4 regions of the Pseudomonas sp. WC2 genome follow, and region 4 is predicted to be linked to each of the others. Evidence: predicted binding sites of a transcription regulator. Region 4 holds the regulator's gene; each other region holds the start of a gene.
The links. Region 4 encodes sigma-54, which starts transcription at its own class of promoters, with help from an activator protein. Its sites were predicted from a motif close to ANTGGCATNNANNTTGCTNT; they were not measured.
Positions count from the first base shown of each region.

Region 1: a site for sigma-54 is predicted at 2,444-2,463, ahead of glnA (type I glutamate--ammonia ligase). Genes of this name have one in related genera too.
Region 2: a site for sigma-54 is predicted at 2,362-2,381, ahead of flhA (flagellar biosynthesis protein FlhA). Genes of this name have one in related genera too.
Region 3: a site for sigma-54 is predicted at 2,147-2,166, ahead of glnK (P-II family nitrogen regulator). Genes of this name have one in related genera too.

Region 1 is NZ_JBOBDR010000001.1:252,268-256,929, reverse strand. It holds gene typA (translational GTPase TypA) at 1-635, opposite strand, end outside; gene thiI (tRNA uracil 4-sulfurtransferase ThiI) at 775-2,229, opposite strand; gene glnA (type I glutamate--ammonia ligase) at 2,558-3,964, shown strand; gene ACQ4OE_RS01255 (DUF4124 domain-containing protein) at 4,254-4,662, shown strand, end outside.
Region 2 is NZ_JBOBDR010000011.1:93,315-97,976, reverse strand. It holds gene flhF (flagellar biosynthesis protein FlhF) at 1-161, opposite strand, end outside; gene flhA (flagellar biosynthesis protein FlhA) at 173-2,302, opposite strand; gene ACQ4OE_RS15285 (DUF6124 family protein) at 2,890-3,246, shown strand; gene ACQ4OE_RS15280 (hypothetical protein) at 3,306-4,013, opposite strand; gene flhB (flagellar biosynthesis protein FlhB) at 4,155-4,662, opposite strand, start outside.
Region 3 is NZ_JBOBDR010000023.1:22,985-27,646, forward strand. It holds gene ACQ4OE_RS23450 (YifB family Mg chelatase-like AAA ATPase) at 1-1,113, opposite strand, end outside; partial or broken gene ACQ4OE_RS23455 (LysR substrate-binding domain-containing protein) at 1,414-1,638, shown strand; gene ACQ4OE_RS23460 (accessory factor UbiK family protein) at 1,694-1,954, opposite strand; gene glnK (P-II family nitrogen regulator) at 2,368-2,706, shown strand; gene ACQ4OE_RS23470 (ammonium transporter) at 2,745-4,082, shown strand; gene ACQ4OE_RS23475 (secondary thiamine-phosphate synthase enzyme YjbQ) at 4,299-4,662, shown strand, end outside.
Region 4 is NZ_JBOBDR010000007.1:215,351-220,012, forward strand. It holds gene lptC (LPS export ABC transporter periplasmic protein LptC) at 1-219, shown strand, start outside; gene lptA (lipopolysaccharide transport periplasmic protein LptA) at 206-754, shown strand; gene lptB (LPS export ABC transporter ATP-binding protein) at 754-1,479, shown strand; gene ACQ4OE_RS11140 (RNA polymerase factor sigma-54) at 1,667-3,160, shown strand; gene hpf (ribosome hibernation-promoting factor, HPF/YfiA family) at 3,234-3,542, shown strand; gene ptsN (PTS IIA-like nitrogen regulatory protein PtsN) at 3,554-4,018, shown strand; gene rapZ (RNase adapter RapZ) at 4,021-4,662, shown strand, end outside.

The sequences.
Region 1 (4,662 bases), on a different contig from region 4:
AGAGCGGAGATCTGCATCTGGAACGCACCGTCACGGTCAACGGCCGGAGGCGGAACGTGGTCGACGACCGCTTGGTACAGCGGGGTCATGTCTTCAGCCATGGCGGTGTGATCCAGACCGGCAATGCCGTTCAGGGCCGAGGCGTAAACAACCTGGAAATCCAGTTGTTCTTCGGTAGCACCGAGGTTGTCGAAAAGGTCGAAGATCTGATCCAGAACCCAGTCCGGACGCGCGCCTGGACGGTCAACCTTGTTGATCACCACGATTGGACGCAGGCCGGCTTCGAAAGCCTTCTTGGTCACGAAACGGGTTTGCGGCATAGGGCCGTCTTGAGCGTCAACCAGCAGCAGAACGGAGTCAACCATCGACATTACGCGTTCAACTTCGCCGCCGAAGTCGGCGTGGCCCGGGGTGTCCACGATGTTGATGTGGTAGCCGTTCCAGTTGATGGCGGTGTTTTTCGCCAGAATGGTAATACCGCGCTCTTTTTCCTGGTCGTTGGAGTCCATCACGCGCTCGTCGTTGAGCTCGTTGCGCTCCAGAGTGCCGGATTGACGCAGGAGTTTGTCTACCAGGGTGGTTTTACCATGGTCAACGTGGGCAATGATGGCGATGTTGCGTAGATTTTCGATCACTTGTGTATCTCGATCAGAGGATTCGGTTTGCTGACAAGTCTTGGCAGCGATTAGCAGTAGTGTCCGGCATGGCCGTTACAGCTTGACGGCGGTGTCGGGGGGCCGGTGACGCAGGCCACAGGCAAACAGCCCCGGGCACTTAGCTCGGTCGATAAACGCGCACATTGGCATGCCCCTCACTGAGCAAATGGTGAGCATGCAGGCGACTCATCACGCCTTTGTCGCAATACAGCAGGTACTGGCGAGTCGGATCCAGCTCCTTGAAACGAGCGTTCACTGCGTAGAACGGCATCGTCTGTACTTCTACGCCAGCGAGTTCCAGCGGCTCATCCTCGGCGGCATCCGGGTGACGGATGTCGATCACGATCTGGCCGGCCAGTGCTTCGCTGACTTCTTCAATCTGTACGTCCTGGCCCAATTCGTCGATCACGCGATCGATCGGCACCAGTTTGGCGTTTTCGAGCGCACGCTCAAGCACCGCCATGTCGAATTCTTTCTCTTCATGCTCAACGCGACCGCGTTTGGCGGCAGTCTTCGGATTGACCGAAATAACCCCGCAGTATTCCGGCATGTGCCGGGCGAAATCGGCGGTGCCGATCTCGTTGGCCGTATCGATGATGTCCTGCTTGTGCGCCACGATCAGTGGGCGCAGGACCAGCTTGTCAGTCACGCAGTCGATCACCGACAGGTTCGGCAAGGTCTGGCTCGATACCTGGGAGATCGCCTCGCCGGTAACCAGCGCTTCGATCTGCAGGCGGTCGGCGATGTTCGACGCCGCGCGCAACATCATACGCTTCAATACGACGCCCATATGACTGTTATCGACTTTGCCGAGAATTTCGCCGAGAACTTCTTCGAACGGAACACTGACAAATAGCACGCGTTGCGAGCTGCCGTACTTCTTCCAGATGAAATGCGCGACTTCCATTACGCCCAATTCATGGGCACGACCGCCCAGATTGAAGAAGCAGAAGTGCGTCATCAGGCCGCGACGAATGATCTGGTAGGCGGCAACGGTCGAGTCAAAGCCGCCGGACATCAATACCAGCGTCTGCTCCAACGCACCCAGCGGATAACCGCCGATGCCGTTGTGCTGGCTGTGAATCACAAACAACCGTTTGTCGCGAACTTCGATACGAACTTCGATTTCCGGCGCTTTCAGGTCGATACCGGCGGCACCGCACTCGCGGCGCAACTTGCTGCCGACGTATTTTTCGACGTCCATCGAGCTGAACGTGTGCTTGCCGGCACGCTTGCAACGCACCGAGAAAATCTTCCCGGCCAGTGCATCGCCGTAGTGCTCTTTGCACTTCTCGGTGATGTCGTCGAAGTCGCCCAGCGGGTATTCGTCGATCTGCAGAAAGTGCGCGATGCCCGGCATGCAGGTCAGGCGCTCACCCATCTCTTTCAAGGCTTTGGCGTCGGTTACGCGGGTTTCCAGCTCGAGATTGTCCCACACACCGTTCACCACCACGGCCGGGTCCAGGTCACGGAGCACGGTGCGGATGTTCTTGGCCAACTGGCGGATGAATTTCGTCCGGACAGGTCGGCTTTTGATAGTGATCTCGGGGAAGACTTTTACGATTAGTTTCATGAAAACAGCGCGCGAACGGCCAGCCGAAAAAGGGGGGCGCGGATTATAGCGGAAATTGCTCAAGGTTTAACCAGTTAATGTGCAGAAGGTTTTGCATGCACCAAAACGGGTCATTTCCGATTCATAGCGCTACATTAGGGGGCGAGATTTTCAGCTTTCAGGCGTTTGAAGCCTTAATAAGCGTGAAATTGGGGCAAAAAACCCATGCTGGGGCACTGGCATGCAATTTGCTCCCTTGTGAGGCAGGTTGCCTTGGCAGAGTATTCGCGCCGGCATCACCCAAATTCAAGGGCATCCACTACCAAGCCCGAAGCCACCCGGAGGACATATGTCGAAGACGGTTCAACTCATCAAAGATCATGACGTCAAGTGGATTGATCTGCGCTTCACGGACACCAAAGGTACTCAGCACCACGTGACCATGCCGGCTCGCGATGCTTTGGACGACGACTTCTTCGAAGTTGGCAAAATGTTCGACGGCTCCTCCATTGCTGGCTGGAAAGGCATCGAAGCCTCCGACATGATCCTGATGCCGGTTGACGAAACTGCCGTTCTCGACCCGTTCACCGAAGACGCCACCCTGATCCTGGTGTGCGACATCATCGAACCTTCGAGCATGCAGGGCTACGACCGCGACCCACGTGCGATCGCCAAGCGTGCCGAAGAACACCTGAAAGCCACCGGTATCGGTGATACCGTGTTCGCCGGTCCAGAGCCAGAATTCTTTATCTTTGACTCGGTGAAATTCAAGTCGGACATCTCCGGCTCGATGTTCAAGATCTACTCCGAGCAAGGTTCGTGGATGTCCGACCAGGACATCGAAGGCGGCAACAAGGGTCACCGTCCAGGCGTCAAAGGCGGCTACTTCCCGGTTCCACCATTCGACCACGACCACGAAATCCGTACCTCCATGTGCAACGCACTGGAAGAAATGGGCCTGACCGTTGAAGTTCACCACCACGAAGTGGCGACTGCCGGCCAGAACGAAATCGGCGTCAAGTTCAACACCCTGGTGAAGAAAGCCGACGAAACCCAAACCCTGAAATACGTTGTGCACAACGTTGCTGACGCTTACGGCCGCACCGCGACCTTCATGCCGAAGCCACTGTACGGCGACAACGGTTCGGGCATGCACGTACACATGTCGATCTGGAAAGACGGCAAGAACACCTTCGCAGGTGAAGGCTATGCCGGCCTGTCCGATACCGCTCTGTACTTCATCGGCGGCATCATCAAACACGGTAAGGCCCTGAACGGCTTCACCAACCCGGCGACCAACTCGTACAAGCGTCTGGTTCCAGGCTTCGAAGCTCCGGTAATGCTGGCCTACTCGGCTCGCAACCGTTCCGCTTCGATCCGTATTCCTTACGTGTCGAGCCCGAAAGCCCGCCGTATCGAAGCCCGCTTCCCGGATCCGGCTGCTAACCCGTACCTGGCCTTCGCAGCACTGCTGATGGCCGGTCTGGACGGTATCCAGAACAAGATCCACCCAGGCGACGCTGCTGACAAAAACCTGTATGACCTGCCGCCTGAAGAGGCGAAAGAGATCCCACAAGTTTGCGGCAGCCTGAAAGAAGCCCTGGAAGAGCTGGACAAGGGCCGCGCGTTCCTGACCAAGGGCGGCGTATTCTCCGACGACTTCATCGACGCTTACATCGCGCTGAAATCGGAAGAAGAAATCAAGGTTCGCACCTTCGTACACCCACTGGAATATGAGTTGTACTACAGCTGCTGATCCGGTAGCGCCGCGTTACGTGGCGTGAGTGAAAGAGGCCTCCTTCGGGAGGCCTTTTTTATTGCCTGCAATTTATGGCGTCATGCTGGTCGTTCCCACGCTCCGCGTGGGAATGCAGGCCGTGACGCTCCGCGTCACTGGACGCGGAGCGTCCCTTGAGGCGTTCCCACGCAGAGCGTAGGAACGATCAATTGTGGTGCCCGAATGATCTCGGGATGTGTGCAGGGTTGGGCCAACCGCCGCACCTGTCCTATGCTGCACCCCATCGCTTTCTATCCCGGTCGATTTCATGGATCGCACCTTTCTCTACATTCTGTTGTTGATCGCCCTGCCCGCCGCCGCGCAGATCTACAAGTACACCGACGCCAACGGCAACACGGTGTACAGCGATCACTCGCCGGACGGAGTGCAGGCGCAACCGGTGGAATTGCCGCCGCTCAACCGGGTCGAGCCGCAAGCGCCGAGCGCACCGCCCGCGCCCGAAGCTGATAACCATGAGCCTGCACGTAATGCCTACGACACTCTCGAACTCGCCGGCCTGCCCAGCGAAGAAGCCCTGCGCGCCAATAACGGCACGTTCACCGTGCAAGTGCTGATCAAGCCGCGTCTGCAGCCGCCGCATCAATTAAGGCTGGTGCTGGATGACGTGCCCTACGGCCAGCCGAGCAACGTGCCGATCCTGCAAATGGTCAACGTCG
Region 2 (4,662 bases), on a different contig from region 4:
CGTGGCGCCAGCGCCGACAATTTGTAATCCAGTGCCGCCGTCAACTCGACACCGCCGGCAATGCGGCGGTTGCCAATGATGGCGGCATCAGCGCCCAGCTCATCACGAACCAGCTTCATGGCCTGACGCATATCGGCGGCAAAGAAACGCTTAACTTGCATAAACCACTACCTCAGCCGTTGGGCCCTACTGTCGCAACGATGGTCACTTGCTTGTTGTCCGGTATTTCCTGGTAGGCCAGCACATGCAATCCAGGGACTGCGAGGCGGCCAAAACGCGAGAGCATCGCGCGGATCGGGCCGGCGACCAAAAGGATCACCGGCTGACCTTGCATTTCCTGACGCTGCGCCGCTTCGATGAGCGAACGCTGCAGCTTCTCGGCCATGCTTGGCTCCAGCAGAACGCCCTCTTCCGAGCCTTGTCCTGCCTTCTGCAGACTATTGAGCAATATTTGTTCCAACCTTGGTTCCAAGGTGATCACAGGCAGCTCGGACTCAGTGCCTACAATGCTTTGGACGATGGCGCGGGATACGCCGACGCGCACTGCCGCCACCAGCGCGGCGGTATCTTGACTCTTCGCGGCGTTGTTGGCGATGGCTTCGGCGATGCTGCGGATGTCGCGCACCGGCACATGTTCGGCGAGCAACGCTTGCAGCACTTTGAGCAACTGCGACAACGTGACCACGCCCGGCACCAGCTCTTCTGCCAGTTTCGGCGAGCTTTTGGCCAGCAATTGCATGAGTTGTTGCACTTCCTCGTGGCCGATAAGCTCGCTGGAGTGCTTGTACAGAATCTGGTTCAAGTGCGTTGCCACCACGGTGCTGGCGTCGACCACGGTGTAACCGAGGGATTGCGCCTGGGCACGCTGACTGATTTCGATCCACACCGCTTCCAGCCCGAAAGCCGGATCTTTGGCGTTGATACCGTTGAGCGTGCCGTACACCTGGCCCGGGTTGATCGCCAGTTCGCGATCCGGGTAGATCTCGGCTTCGGCGAGAATCACGCCCATCAGGGTCAGGCGATAGGCGCTTGGCGCCAGATCGAGGTTGTCGCGGATGTGTACGGTCGGCATCAGGAAGCCCAGATCCTGCGAGAGCTTCTTGCGCACGCCCTTGATCCGCGCCAGCAATTGCCCGCCCTGATTACGATCCACCAGCGGGATCAGGCGATAGCCGACTTCCAGACCGATCATGTCGATTGGCGTCACGTCATCCCAGCCCAGCTCCTTGGTTTCCATGGCGCGGGCCGGCGACGGCAGCAGTTCCTGCTGGCGTTTGACCTCTTCCAGCGCGACCACTTTGGCCACGTTCTGCTTCTTCCAGAACAAGTAGGCGCCACCGGCAGCCAGCGCGGCCATGCTCAGGAACGAGAAGTGCGGCATGCCCGGCACCAGGCCCATCACCGCCATCAAACCGGCGGCCACGGCCAGCGCCTTCGGCGAGGCGAACATCTGGCGATTGATCTGCTTGCCCATGTCTTCCGAGCCGGAAGCACGGGTCACCATGATCGCTGCAGCTGTAGATAACAACAGTGATGGCAATTGCGCCACTAAACCGTCACCGATGGTCAGCAAGGCGTAAACCCGACCGGCATCGCCGAAGCTCATGTTGTGCTGGAAGATACCGACGGCCATCCCGCCGATAAGGTTGATGAACAGAATCAGCAGGCCGGCAATGGCGTCACCACGGACGAACTTGCTGGCACCGTCCATCGAACCGTAGAACTCGGCCTCTTGGGCGACCTCCTGACGGCGCGCCTTGGCCTGGTTCTGGTCGATCAGACCGGCGTTGAGGTCGGCGTCGATCGCCATTTGTTTGCCGGGCATCGCATCGAGGGTGAAGCGCGCGCTCACCTCGGAAATCCGCCCGGCACCCTTGGTCACCACGACGAAGTTGATGATCATCAGAATCGCGAAGACCACGATACCGACCACGTAGTTACCACCGATCACCACTTCACCGAAGGCCTGAATCACCTTACCGGCAGCGGCGTGGCCGTCCTGACCGTGGAGCATTACCACCCGCGTCGAGGCCACGTTCAACGCCAGCCGCAGCAGTGTCGCGACCAGCAGAATCGTCGGGAACACGGCGAAATCCAGCGGTCGCAGCGCGTAAACGCAGACCAGCAGAACGACGATCGACAGGGCGATGTTGAAGGTGAAGAAGACGTCCAGCAGGAACGGCGGCACCGGCAACATCATCATCGCCAGCATCACCAGCAACAGCAACGGCACGCCCAGATTGCCTCGACTGAGGTCGGCAACGTTAGTGCGTGCTGTGTTGAATAACTGAGAGCGATCCACCGGTTTTCCCCGTTCCTTTAAAGCAAACTTTTGACGCCCAGAGCGGGCTCACGGCGGCTATTGCAAGAAGCTTTCCAACTTTTGCAAAGGATTGAAACAGAGGGGTTTAACCGAGTGTTTTCCGCTGACCGGAATGGCCCCTTCGCGAGCAGGCTCGCTCCCACAGGGGAAATGCATTCCAAACAGTGAAGTGGAATGCGTTCCAAATGTGGGAGCGAGCCTGCTCGCGAAGAGGCCAATGAAGTCAGCGCAAATCGCCTTTTAAACTAACGCGTTTAAAAGACACCTGCAGACACGCCTTCCAGGCTACAAATCCTTGCGCCTTTGCCTACAGCCAAGCCAGAATCCGCCGGCTTGTGCGCCTTGGGGGCGGGTTCTATTGTGGTTCGGTCGCTGACGAATCAGCGATCGGGTCTCGCAGCCCGTCGATCTCTGGACGCACAACACCCGCTTTTTATGGCGGCTGTACGTGGGAGACCTTCGGGTCTGCCGGTTCTAGAGTCCCGGTCTGCGACCCGCGTATAGCTGCCACCCTCATTCGTCTCGCAGCGAACGTTGGCAGCTCCAATGACTCTAGGAGCTTCACCATGATCAAACCAACACCAAACCCACCCGAATCCGACCCCGCCTCACCTTACGAATCCATCGATTCAAAAAAACTCCACGACGCCGCCGAACGCGCCCTCGATCACTACCTTTGCCCCGGCAGCACCCGGCCTCCGCGCAAACCCAGCACGATGTACGCCGTCGTCGCAGATATCAAAAGCGAAGAGTTGCTGGCCAACGCCTGCGAAACCCTCGCCTCAGCCAGAACCATCGCCCACGACTTCGCCAACCTCATACCCGCATCGCAGCGCCGAACGCTGCAGGGGATCGCGCAATTGATCATGCTCGGGGAGTTGGCGGTGAATCGGGCGCTGGATAACCTTGAGCTGCCGCAGTAGCGCGCCCCTCGATGAACGTTCCCACGCTGCGCGTGAGAACGATCAATCAACCGTAAAAATCAGACTTGCCCAGCCCTCAGCAGCCGTTCCGCAGGAATCTCGCCAAACTCAAGTTCGCGCCCGACCATGTAAAGCGTGCCGCGAAACATTTGGCGGCTCTCGACTTTGACGACCTCCTCCTCGGCATCCATCAAGATGACTTTGGAGCCAGGTTGTCGCCCACCGTCCTCGCCCTCCTCCGACTCCAACAGATTCAGGGCCCAGCGAAAATCGATGATCGGCAAGTCACGAATCTGCACTTGGCGCTTGTCCCCACCCCAGCGAAAATCCCGGCGTACCGTTGCGCGCAATTGACCGCCAACCAGCTCGAAGACCGGTTTTGCATAACGGTTTTCAAGCCCGCCCACCGACCATTCGCTCATGTAGTAATCGCTGGGGGTGAACACTCTGAACAGCGCTTCGTTGCTGGTGATTTTCCCGGCTGAGTCGAAGAAGTAGTTATACGCATAGTGGTAGCCCAAACCATCCAGCTCAGGGCGAATGGCATTGATCGGACTGTCCAGATAATCGGGGACGTACAGGTCCGCCATGACTTTGAAGTTGAGAAAATCCAGGCTCAAATCAAAGACCGCGGAGTAACCGATTGCACCCTCGCTCGGGCGCTCCTCCAGCCGCCCTGAAACGAACTCGATTTTCATGCCTGGAAGGTTGCGATGTGGACGCTCTGCCATGATATTTGCCTCTGAAAAGACATCTTGAGCGCCCACGAGCCCCTGCTCGCAAACATTCACAGCAAGACATCCGACGGGTTTATTCCCGTCGTAATCAGAGCGTCAGCGGGTGACCTGCGTCTACTGTAAGAACTAACAGGTACAGAGGGTTTTCAGACAGACGGCGTCGATGGACCGTCAGGAATCGCGACGCAAATCCGGCGGAATCGGCAGGTCGTCCTTGAGCGGGTCCGGGCGTTTGCCCTTGCCGGCGCGGAACTGGCGGATCTGGTAGACGTAGGCCAGAACCTGCGCGACGGCCAGGTACAGGCCGCTGGGGATTTCCTGGTCGAGTTCGGTGGAGTAGTAGATCGAGCGCGCCAGCCCCGGCGATTCGAGGAGCATGACGTTGTTGGCCACGGCGATTTCGCGGATCTTCAGGGCGAGGAAGTCGCTGCCCTTGGCAATCAGCATCGGCGCGCCGCCCTTCTCGGAGTCGTACTTGAGCGCGACGGCGTAGTGCGTCGGGTTGGTAATGACCACGTCGGCGTCGGGGATCGCCGCCATCATGCGGCGCTGGGACATTTCGCGTTGGGTCTGGCGAATGCGCTGTTTGACCTCGGGGCGACCTTCCTGATCCTTGTGCTCGTCGCGCACTTCCTGCTTGGTCATCAGCAGTTTCTTGTGCGCTTCCCAGAGCTGCACC
Region 3 (4,662 bases), on a different contig from region 4:
GTTGCGGTAGCGCTGCACCATGTCTGGTGTGCACGAACACTTGCCGCTCGGCTCGCCAAGATATCCACAGGGGCAGGGGTTCATTGCTGCGACCAACTGGAAACGTGCCGGAAAGCGCACGCGATCCTTGGCTCGGGAAATCACGATGTGCCCTGACTCCAAAGGCTCGCGTAAAACCTCCAATACCTTGCGATCAAATTCCGGCAGCTCATCGAGAAACAGCACGCCGTGATGGGCGAGGGTGATTTCGCCGGGTTGCGGTTTCGAGCTGCCACCAACGAGTGCCGGCCCGGATGCCGAGTGGTGCGGTTGACGGAAGGGGCGCTGCGGCCAATGGGTCAGCGGTGCACCACTGGCGACTGACTGAATCGCCGCCACCTCCAGTGCTTCACTCTCGGCCAGCGGCGGCAACAGCCCCGGCAGGCGACTCGCCAACAATGTCTTACCCGTCCCCGGCGGCCCGCTGAACAACAAGTTATGGGCACCCGCAGCAGCAATCAGCAACGCTCGTTTGGCCGCCACTTGCCCTTGCACTTCATTCAAGTCGGGATAAGGCTTGCTGGCGTGCATCAATCCATCGGATACATAGGGCTCAACCGGCGTATGCCCATTGAAATGCGCCACCGCCTCGAGCAGATGATCCACCGCAAACACCTTCAACCCCGAAGCCAGGCAGGCCTCCTCGGCATTCGCCCGCGGCACCACCAGCGCACGCCCCGCCTTGCGCGCCGCCAATGCTGCCGGTAGCACCCCGCGCACCGGCCGCACTGCTCCGGACAATGCCAATTCGCCGAGGCACTCCACATCATCGAGAGTCAGCGTCGGCACTTGCACACTCGCCGACAGAATCCCCAAGGCAATTGCGAGATCAAAGCGCCCGCCATCCTTCGGCAGATCCGCCGGTGCCAGATTCAAGGTGATCCGCCGCGCCGGAAACTGCAGCCCGGAATTGATGATCGCACTGCGCACCCGATCCTTGCTTTCTTTCACGGCTGCTTCTGGCAGGCCGACCATGGTCAGTGAGGGCAGACCGTTGGCGAGATGGACTTCGACGGTGACGGCCGGGGCTTCCACGCCAATCTGGGCGCGACTGTGGACGATGGAGAGGGACATGGTGTTCCTTGAGTTGTTCGCAAACCGCTTCCTGCGGTTTAACCAGCGTAGATGTGCGGCGGGGCGCTCTGCGGTATCTGAAACGTTTGGATATATCTCCAGATATTGCCAAGTCAGCCTGCCGAAGGCGGGTATCGCTGATGGCACTACGCAATGTGTACGAACGTACCGAATTACCTCGTTTGGCGAATGACTGTAGTTCCCTTACTTGCGTATATCAGCGTTGCAAAGCTGGATAGGATCTCTAGCGCTGCAACGAATTGTTAACTTTCTGATTAGCCGAAAAGGAACAGTGAGGCCGTTCTCGAAGCAACCCTGAGTGATTTGGGTATTGCCTGTGTGCCGTCAGCGATTGCTGAACAGGCGCTGAGGGACAAGCGTCTGTATTCGGTTCTGCCCCACTGGCGTTATTCGGGAGCATCGCAAGGCATGGCGTGGCTGCTGTATCAGCCAAACCGGCATGGTTCACAGAAGCTGAAGGTCATGGTCGATTACTTGCTTTCGAAGCTCTACTGCATCAGCTGAGCTTACCGCGCTCTGTCCCCGCCTCCACACTTGACGCGGGGCAGACAGTCGCCCGTTATTGCTCGGGCGCAGTGAGCTTTGCTTCCAACTCAGCAACTTTCGCTTCAAGGCTCTCCAGTCGTGCGCGAGTACGCGCCAACACCACCATCTGACTATCAAATTCCTCACGGCTCACCAGGTCCAGTTTGCTGAAGGCACTTTGCAGCAGCATCTTGAACTGGCTTTCGATTTCGGCTTTCGGCAGCGGGGTGTCGCCGTTGAACAGGCGGGAGGCGGTGCCGCTCAGGGCGTCGAGGAAGTCTTTGGGCGCGAGCATGATGGATGTCCTGGAAACAATGGCCGGCAGTGTATCACGCAGTGTCTATAGTCATTTACGCGGTCAGGGATGCACGCTTTTCGCGCAAGCGGACGGACGGCGGCGCACCGTTATTGTGCGTATCCGGATGGCCTTTTGCGTGCAAGCGCTTGCAGCAGCGGCCAAGGGATTGAAATCAGGGGTTTTTGGCGAGATGGCAAGCTTTCTGCTTAGTCACCTTCGACCCATGCACTGATGCAGTCGCTGTGACGAATGCAGTGCGGCAGACGGAGCGGGGAGTTTCGTCAGCAGCGGTTAGCTGGCGTCAGTCGGGCAGGTAAGGCCGACGATGCGTTACAAAGCCAGGCACTGCGCTTAGACTTGAGTCGGGTTTGTTTTCCTGGGGCAAGTCCACCAATTCGGGAGAGAGTTTCATGAAGCTAGTCACTGCCATCATCAAGCCGTTCAAGTTGGACGACGTGCGCGAGTCGCTGTCCGAAATCGGCGTGCAGGGCATTACCGTTACTGAAGTCAAAGGCTTCGGCCGGCAGAAGGGTCACACCGAGCTGTATCGCGGCGCGGAATATGTGGTCGATTTTCTGCCCAAGGTGAAAATCGACGTGGCCATCGACGACAAGGATCTGGACCGGGTTATCGAGGCGATAACCAAGGCAGCCAACACCGGCAAGATCGGTGACGGCAAGATCTTCGTGGTCAATCTGGAACAGGCGATTCGCATCCGTACCGGCGAAACCGATACCGACGCGATTTAAGCGCCGCCACAAACCCCAACGCCCCAGGAGAAAACAATATGACTCTGCGTAAATTCGCAGGGCTAGGAGCCCTGTTGTCTATCGTAATGCCAAGCCTTGCAATGGCGGCAGACGAAGTGGCGGCCCCAGTCCTCAATTCCGGCGACACTGCCTGGATGCTCACCTCGACAGCCCTCGTGCTGTTCATGACCATCCCCGGCCTGGCGCTGTTCTACGGCGGCATGGTTCGCTCGAAAAACATTCTTTCCGTGATGATGCAGTGCTTCGCCATTACCGGTCTGATCAGCATCCTGTGGGTCATTTATGGCTACAGCATTGCGTTCGACACCACCGGCATGGAGCAGGGCGTCGTCAACTTCAACTCGTTCTTCGGCGGCATGGGCAAGGCGTTCCTCGCCGGTGTCACGCCTTCGAGCCTGACCGGTCCTGCGGCGTTGTTCCCTGAGGCGGTGTTCATCACCTTCCAGATGACCTTCGCGATCATCACCCCGGCGCTGATCGTCGGTGCATTCGCCGAGCGGATGAAGTTCTCCGCGATGCTGATCTTCATGGGCATCTGGTTCACCCTGGTTTACGCACCGATCGCGCACATGGTCTGGTCCGGCAACGGCGGCCTGATGTGGGACTGGGGCGTGCTCGACTTCGCGGGCGGCACCGTGGTGCACATCAACGCCGGTGTGGCCGGTCTGATTGCCTGCCTGGTATTGGGCAAGCGCAAAGGCTTCCCGACCACCCCGATGGCTCCGCACAACCTTGGTTACACCCTGATGGGCGCGGCGATGCTGTGGGTCGGCTGGTTCGGCTTCAACGCCGGTTCCGCCGCCGCCGCCAACGGCACCGCCGGCATGGCGATGCTCGTGACTCAGATCGCTACCGCTGCTGCCGCGCTGGGCTGGATGTTTGCCGAGTGGGTCACCCACGGCAAGCCAAGCGCACTGGGCATCGCCTCGGGTGTGGTTGCCGGTCTGGTGGCAATTACTCCGGCTGCCGGTACCGTGGGCCCGATGGGCGCGCTGGTGATCGGTCTGGCAGCAGGCGTGGTGTGCTTCTTCTGCGCCACCACCCTGAAACGCAAACTCGGTTATGACGATTCCCTGGATGCCTTCGGCGTACACGGTATCGGCGGTATCCTCGGCGCGATCCTCACCGGTGTGTTCGCTGCGCCGGCGCTGGGTGGCTTCGGCACCGTCACCGACATCGGTGCGCAAGTCTGGATTCAGGTCAAAGGCGTGGGCTTCACGGTGATCTACACCGCGATCGTCACCTTTATCATCCTCAAGGTTCTGGACGCCGTGATGGGTCTGCGTGTGACCGAAGAAGAAGAGTCGGTCGGTCTCGATCTGGCACAACACAACGAACGCGGCTACAACCTGTAAGTACGCGCACTGAAAAAAATTGCCCGGTTCGCCGGGCATTTTTTTGTCCGGGATTTGTCATTAAGCGACAGGCTGAAAGGATTTTTCGTACGCCTTTAGTCGTGTTTACGACGGCGGTTTTTCACCGGCCAAAGGCTTACATCATTGAGCGAATATTAGGGCCTTTGTTTTTTCCCAGAGCGCGCTAGAATGCGCCCCGAACGTGCGGAGAACTGTATGTGGCAACAGACTCTGATAACCCTGCGGGCACGGCCCCGGGGCTTTCATCTGGTAACGGACGAGTTACTCGCCGGCCTGCCTGAACTCAGGGAGTGCCGGGTTGGTCTGTTGCATTTGTGGCTGCAGCATACCTCGGCGTCGTTGACCATCAACGAGAACGCCGATCCGGCGGTCCGTCGCGACTTCGAACGATTTTTCAATCGTCTGATCCCACAAGGAACAGACGGCTATGAGCATAACGACGAAGGCCTGGACGACCTCCCGGCGCACTTCAAGGCCAGCGTGCTTGGTTGCCAGATCAGTCTGCCGGTTTCGGCAGGTCGGCTGGCACTGGGGACCTGGCAAGGCGTTTATCTGGGCG
Region 4 (4,662 bases):
TCGGTACGTGTAAAGCGCACCGATGAAAAGAAACGTGACACGCTGATCACTTCCACTCGCATGACAGTGTTCCCGCAGCGGGAATATGCGCAGACCGAGCAACCCGTTAGAATCGAGGGCGCTGGCGGTGTATCGACTGGCGTAGGAATGAAAGCGTACCTGAAGGAAAGCAGGATACACCTGCAATCGAACGTAAGAGGACAGTATGAGGCTCGTTAAAACCCTCCCTATTTTGCTCAGTCTGGGCGCAGCACTGGGAAGCGTGAGCGCCTGGGCTCTGCCGAACGATCAAGAGCAGCCAATCCGCATTCAGGCCGACGATGCCCAGCTGGACGACAAGAACGGCGTTGCCACCTATAAAGGTGACGTGATCATCACTCAGGGTTCGATGATCGTCAAAGGCAACACCGTAACCATCACCCGCACCGCGACCGGTGATATCGACGTGGTGACTTCGGTCGGCAACCTCGCTTACTTCGAACAGCTGCAGACCGCTGGCGATACCAAGCCTGTACAGGGCTGGGGCGTGACGATTCAGTACCATGCCGCGCAAAACCGCGTCGTACTGATCGACAAGGCCAAGGTTGTCGACAAGGACAACAACACCACCCAAGGCGAGAAAATCGTCTATGACACGGTGAAGAAACTGGCCAGCGCCGGTCGCGCTACCGGCAGCAAAGTCACCGAAGCGCGTCCGCGCATCGACATGGTGATTCAGCCGAAGCCGAAAAACGACGAGAAAAAGGCCCAGTAATGGCAACTCTGAAAGCTCAGCACCTGGCCAAGGCCTACAAAAGCCGCCAGGTCGTGCGTGACGTCAGCCTGTCGATCGACAGCGGCCAGATCGTCGGCCTGCTCGGCCCGAACGGCGCCGGCAAGACCACGTGCTTCTACATGATCGTAGGCTTGGTACAGGCCGATCAGGGCCGCGTACTGATCGATGACCTCGACGTCAGCCATCAGCCAATGCACGGTCGCGCCAAGGCCGGTATCGGCTATCTGCCGCAAGAAGCGTCGATCTTCCGCAAACTGTCGGTGGCCGACAACATCATGGCGATCCTCGAAACTCGCCAGGAACTCGACAAGGCTGGCCGCCGCAAGGAGCTGGAAAGCCTGCTGCAGGAATTCCACATCAGCCACATCCGCGACAACCTCGGCATGAGCCTGTCCGGTGGTGAACGCCGCCGGGTGGAAATCGCTCGCGCGCTGGCAACTGCGCCGAAATTCATCCTGCTCGACGAACCGTTTGCCGGTGTCGACCCGATCTCGGTCGGCGACATCAAACAGATCATCCACCACCTCAAGGCCAAAGGCATCGGTGTGTTGATCACCGACCACAACGTGCGTGAGACGCTGGATATCTGCGAAACCGCTTACATCGTCAACGACGGTCAATTGATCGCCGAAGGTGATGCAGAAACCATCCTGGCCAACGATCTGGTCAAGGAAGTGTATCTGGGTCACGAATTCCGCCTCTAAGCATGATGGTGCCCGAGTGAGCTGCGTGGGTGCTGTATCGATGAAGCAGCTTTTTCTACGCTTTAATTGTTACAGCGCTCTAGGCAAACACTTCAGTTTCAGGCATATAATTTGCTTAAGTTTGGCGCCCCGGCGCCCTGTAGTGGATGGCGCATAGCGCCGGCGAATAAGGTGTTAAGCCCCTGCCATGAAACCATCGCTAGTCTTGAGAATGGGCCAGCAGCTGACGATGACACCGCAGCTGCAACAGGCCATCCGCCTGCTCCAATTGTCGACCCTGGATCTGCAACAGGAAATCCAGGAGGCCCTGGAATCCAATCCGATGCTCGAACGCCAGGAAGAAGGCGACGACTTCGACAACTCCGATCCGCTGGCCGACAACGCCGAACAGAAGCCCAACACCGAGATCCAGGAACCGTCCTATCAGGAAACGGCCCCGACGGTAGATAACCTCGAGGACGGCGAATGGAACGAGCGCATTCCCAACGAGCTCCCGGTCGACACCGCCTGGGAAGACGTCTACCAGACCAGCGCCAGCAGCCTGCCGAGCAGCGACGATGACGAGTGGGATTTCACCACCCGCACCTCCGTCGGCGAAAGCCTGCAAAGCCACCTGCTGTGGCAACTGAACCTGGCGCCGATGTCCGACACTGATCGCCTGATCGCCGTGACCCTGATCGACTGCATCAACAATCAGGGCTATCTGGACGAAACCCTCGAAGAAATTCTTGAAGCGTTCGACCCGGAACTGGACATCGAGCTGGACGAGATCGAAGCCGTCCTCCACCGTATCCAGCAGTTCGAACCGGCCGGTATCGGCGCGCGCAACCTCGGCGAATGCCTGCTGCTGCAATTGCGCCAGCTGCCCGCCAAGACGCCTTGGCTGGCTGAAGCCAAACGCCTCGTCACCGATTACATCGACCTGCTCGGCAGCCGCGATTACAGCCAGCTGATGCGCCGCATGAAGCTCAAGGAAGATGAGCTGCGCCAGGTCATCGAACTGGTACAGACCCTCAATCCGCGGCCGGGCTCGCAGATCGAATCGACCGAAGCCGAATACGTCGTCCCGGACGTGATCGTGCGCAAGGACAACGAGCGCTGGCTGGTCGAGCTGAATCAGGAGTCGGTGCCGCGCCTTCGCGTCAACGCGCAGTACGCCGGTTTCGTCCGTCGCGCCGACACCAGCGCCGACAACACTTTCATGCGCAATCAGTTGCAGGAGGCCCGCTGGTTCATCAAGAGCCTGCAGAGCCGCAACGAAACCCTGATGAAAGTTGCCACCCAGATCGTCGAGCATCAGCGCGGTTTTCTGGAGTACGGCGACGAAGCCATGAAGCCGCTGGTCCTGCATGACATCGCCGAAGCGGTGGGCATGCATGAATCGACGATTTCCCGGGTGACCACGCAGAAATTCATGCATACCCCGCGCGGTATTTATGAACTGAAATACTTTTTCTCCAGCCACGTCAGCACCTCCGAAGGCGGCGAATGCTCGTCCACGGCGATCCGCGCGATCATCAAAAAACTGGTTGCAGCGGAAAATCAGAAAAAGCCGTTGAGTGACAGCAAGATCGCTGGTTTACTGGAGGCACAAGGCATTCAGGTGGCTCGCCGCACCGTCGCCAAGTACCGCGAATCCCTCGGGATCGCGCCTTCGAGCGAACGCAAGCGGTTGATGTAAGCCACGTTACAGCGTTCCAGTGGCAGGCTCTTCGGCCTGCCGCTTTATGCACTGGCAACGAAGGAGAAGCTGTATGCAAGTCAACATCAGTGGACACCAACTGGAAGTGACCGAACCTCTGCGCACCTACATCAACGAAAAACTCGACCGATTAGAGCGCCATTTCGACAAGATCACCAACGTGCAGGTCACGATGTGCGTCGAAAAGCTGAAGCAGAAAATCGAAGCCACCTTGCATATTCCCGGCGGAGAAGTGGTTGCCAATGCCGAGCATGACGACATGTATGCCGCCATTGACCTGCTGACCGACAAGCTGGATCGCCAACTCAAAAAGCATAAGGAAAAGACCCAAAGCCTCCTCCAGGGCGCAACCGGTCGATAACCCCCCATTCCATGATCCGACTTGAAAGTATCCTGACCCCCGGCCGTTCCCTCGTGAACGTGCCGGGCGGCAGTAAAAAGAAAGCCCTCGAACAAATTGCCAACCTGATCGCCCGGGAAGTCCCGGATCTGGAGATGCAAGATGTCTTCGAGGCTCTGATTGCCCGTGAAAAACTGGGTTCCACCGGTTTTGGCAACGGCATCGCCATTCCGCATTGCCGCCTCAAGGGCTGCACTTCGCCCATCAGCGCGCTGATGCACCTTGAAGCCCCTATCGATTTCGACGCCATCGACGGCGCTCCCGTTGACCTGCTGTTTGTTTTGCTGGTGCCGGAAGCCGCGACCGATGCGCACCTGGAGTTGCTGCGCCAGATCGCGAGCATGCTGGATCGCAAGGATGTGCGCGATAAATTGCGCAGCGCTTCGAGCAACGAAGCCTTGTATCAGGTTGTCCTGGACGAGCAGAACGGGCACTAATCATGCGCTTGATCATCGTCAGCGGTCGCTCCGGCTCGGGCAAGAGTACCGCGCTGGATGTCCTTGAGGACAACGGCTATTACTGCATCGACAACCTGCCGGCAGGCTTGCTGCCGGAACTGGCTGAACGCGCGCTGATTCACACTGAACTGGCGCAGCCGCTGGTGGCCGTGTCGATCGATGCGCGCAACCTGCCGAGCCATCTGTCGCGTTTTCCCGAACTGCTTGAAGATGCCAGAAGCAAGCACATCCAGTGCGATGTGCTGTACCTGGACGCGGACGAGGAAACCCTGCTCAAGCGTTTTTCCGAGACCCGTCGTCGCCATCCGCTGAGTAACGCCAATCGCTCGCTGGCCGAAGCGATTCACGATGAAACCGCCCTCCTCGGTCCTATCGCCGACCTGGCCGACCTGAAAATAAACACCACCAACCTGAACCTGTACCAGTTGCGCGACACCATCAAGTTGCGCCTGCTCAATCAGCCGGAGCCCGGCACTGCCTTTCTGGTCGAATCATTCGGCTTCAAACGCGGCATGCCAGTCGATGCCGATCTGGTGTTCGACGTGCGCTGCCTGCCTAATCCTTACTGGAAGCCTGAGCTGCGTGAGCAATCCGGTCTGGATGCGCCCGTCGCCGAATATCTG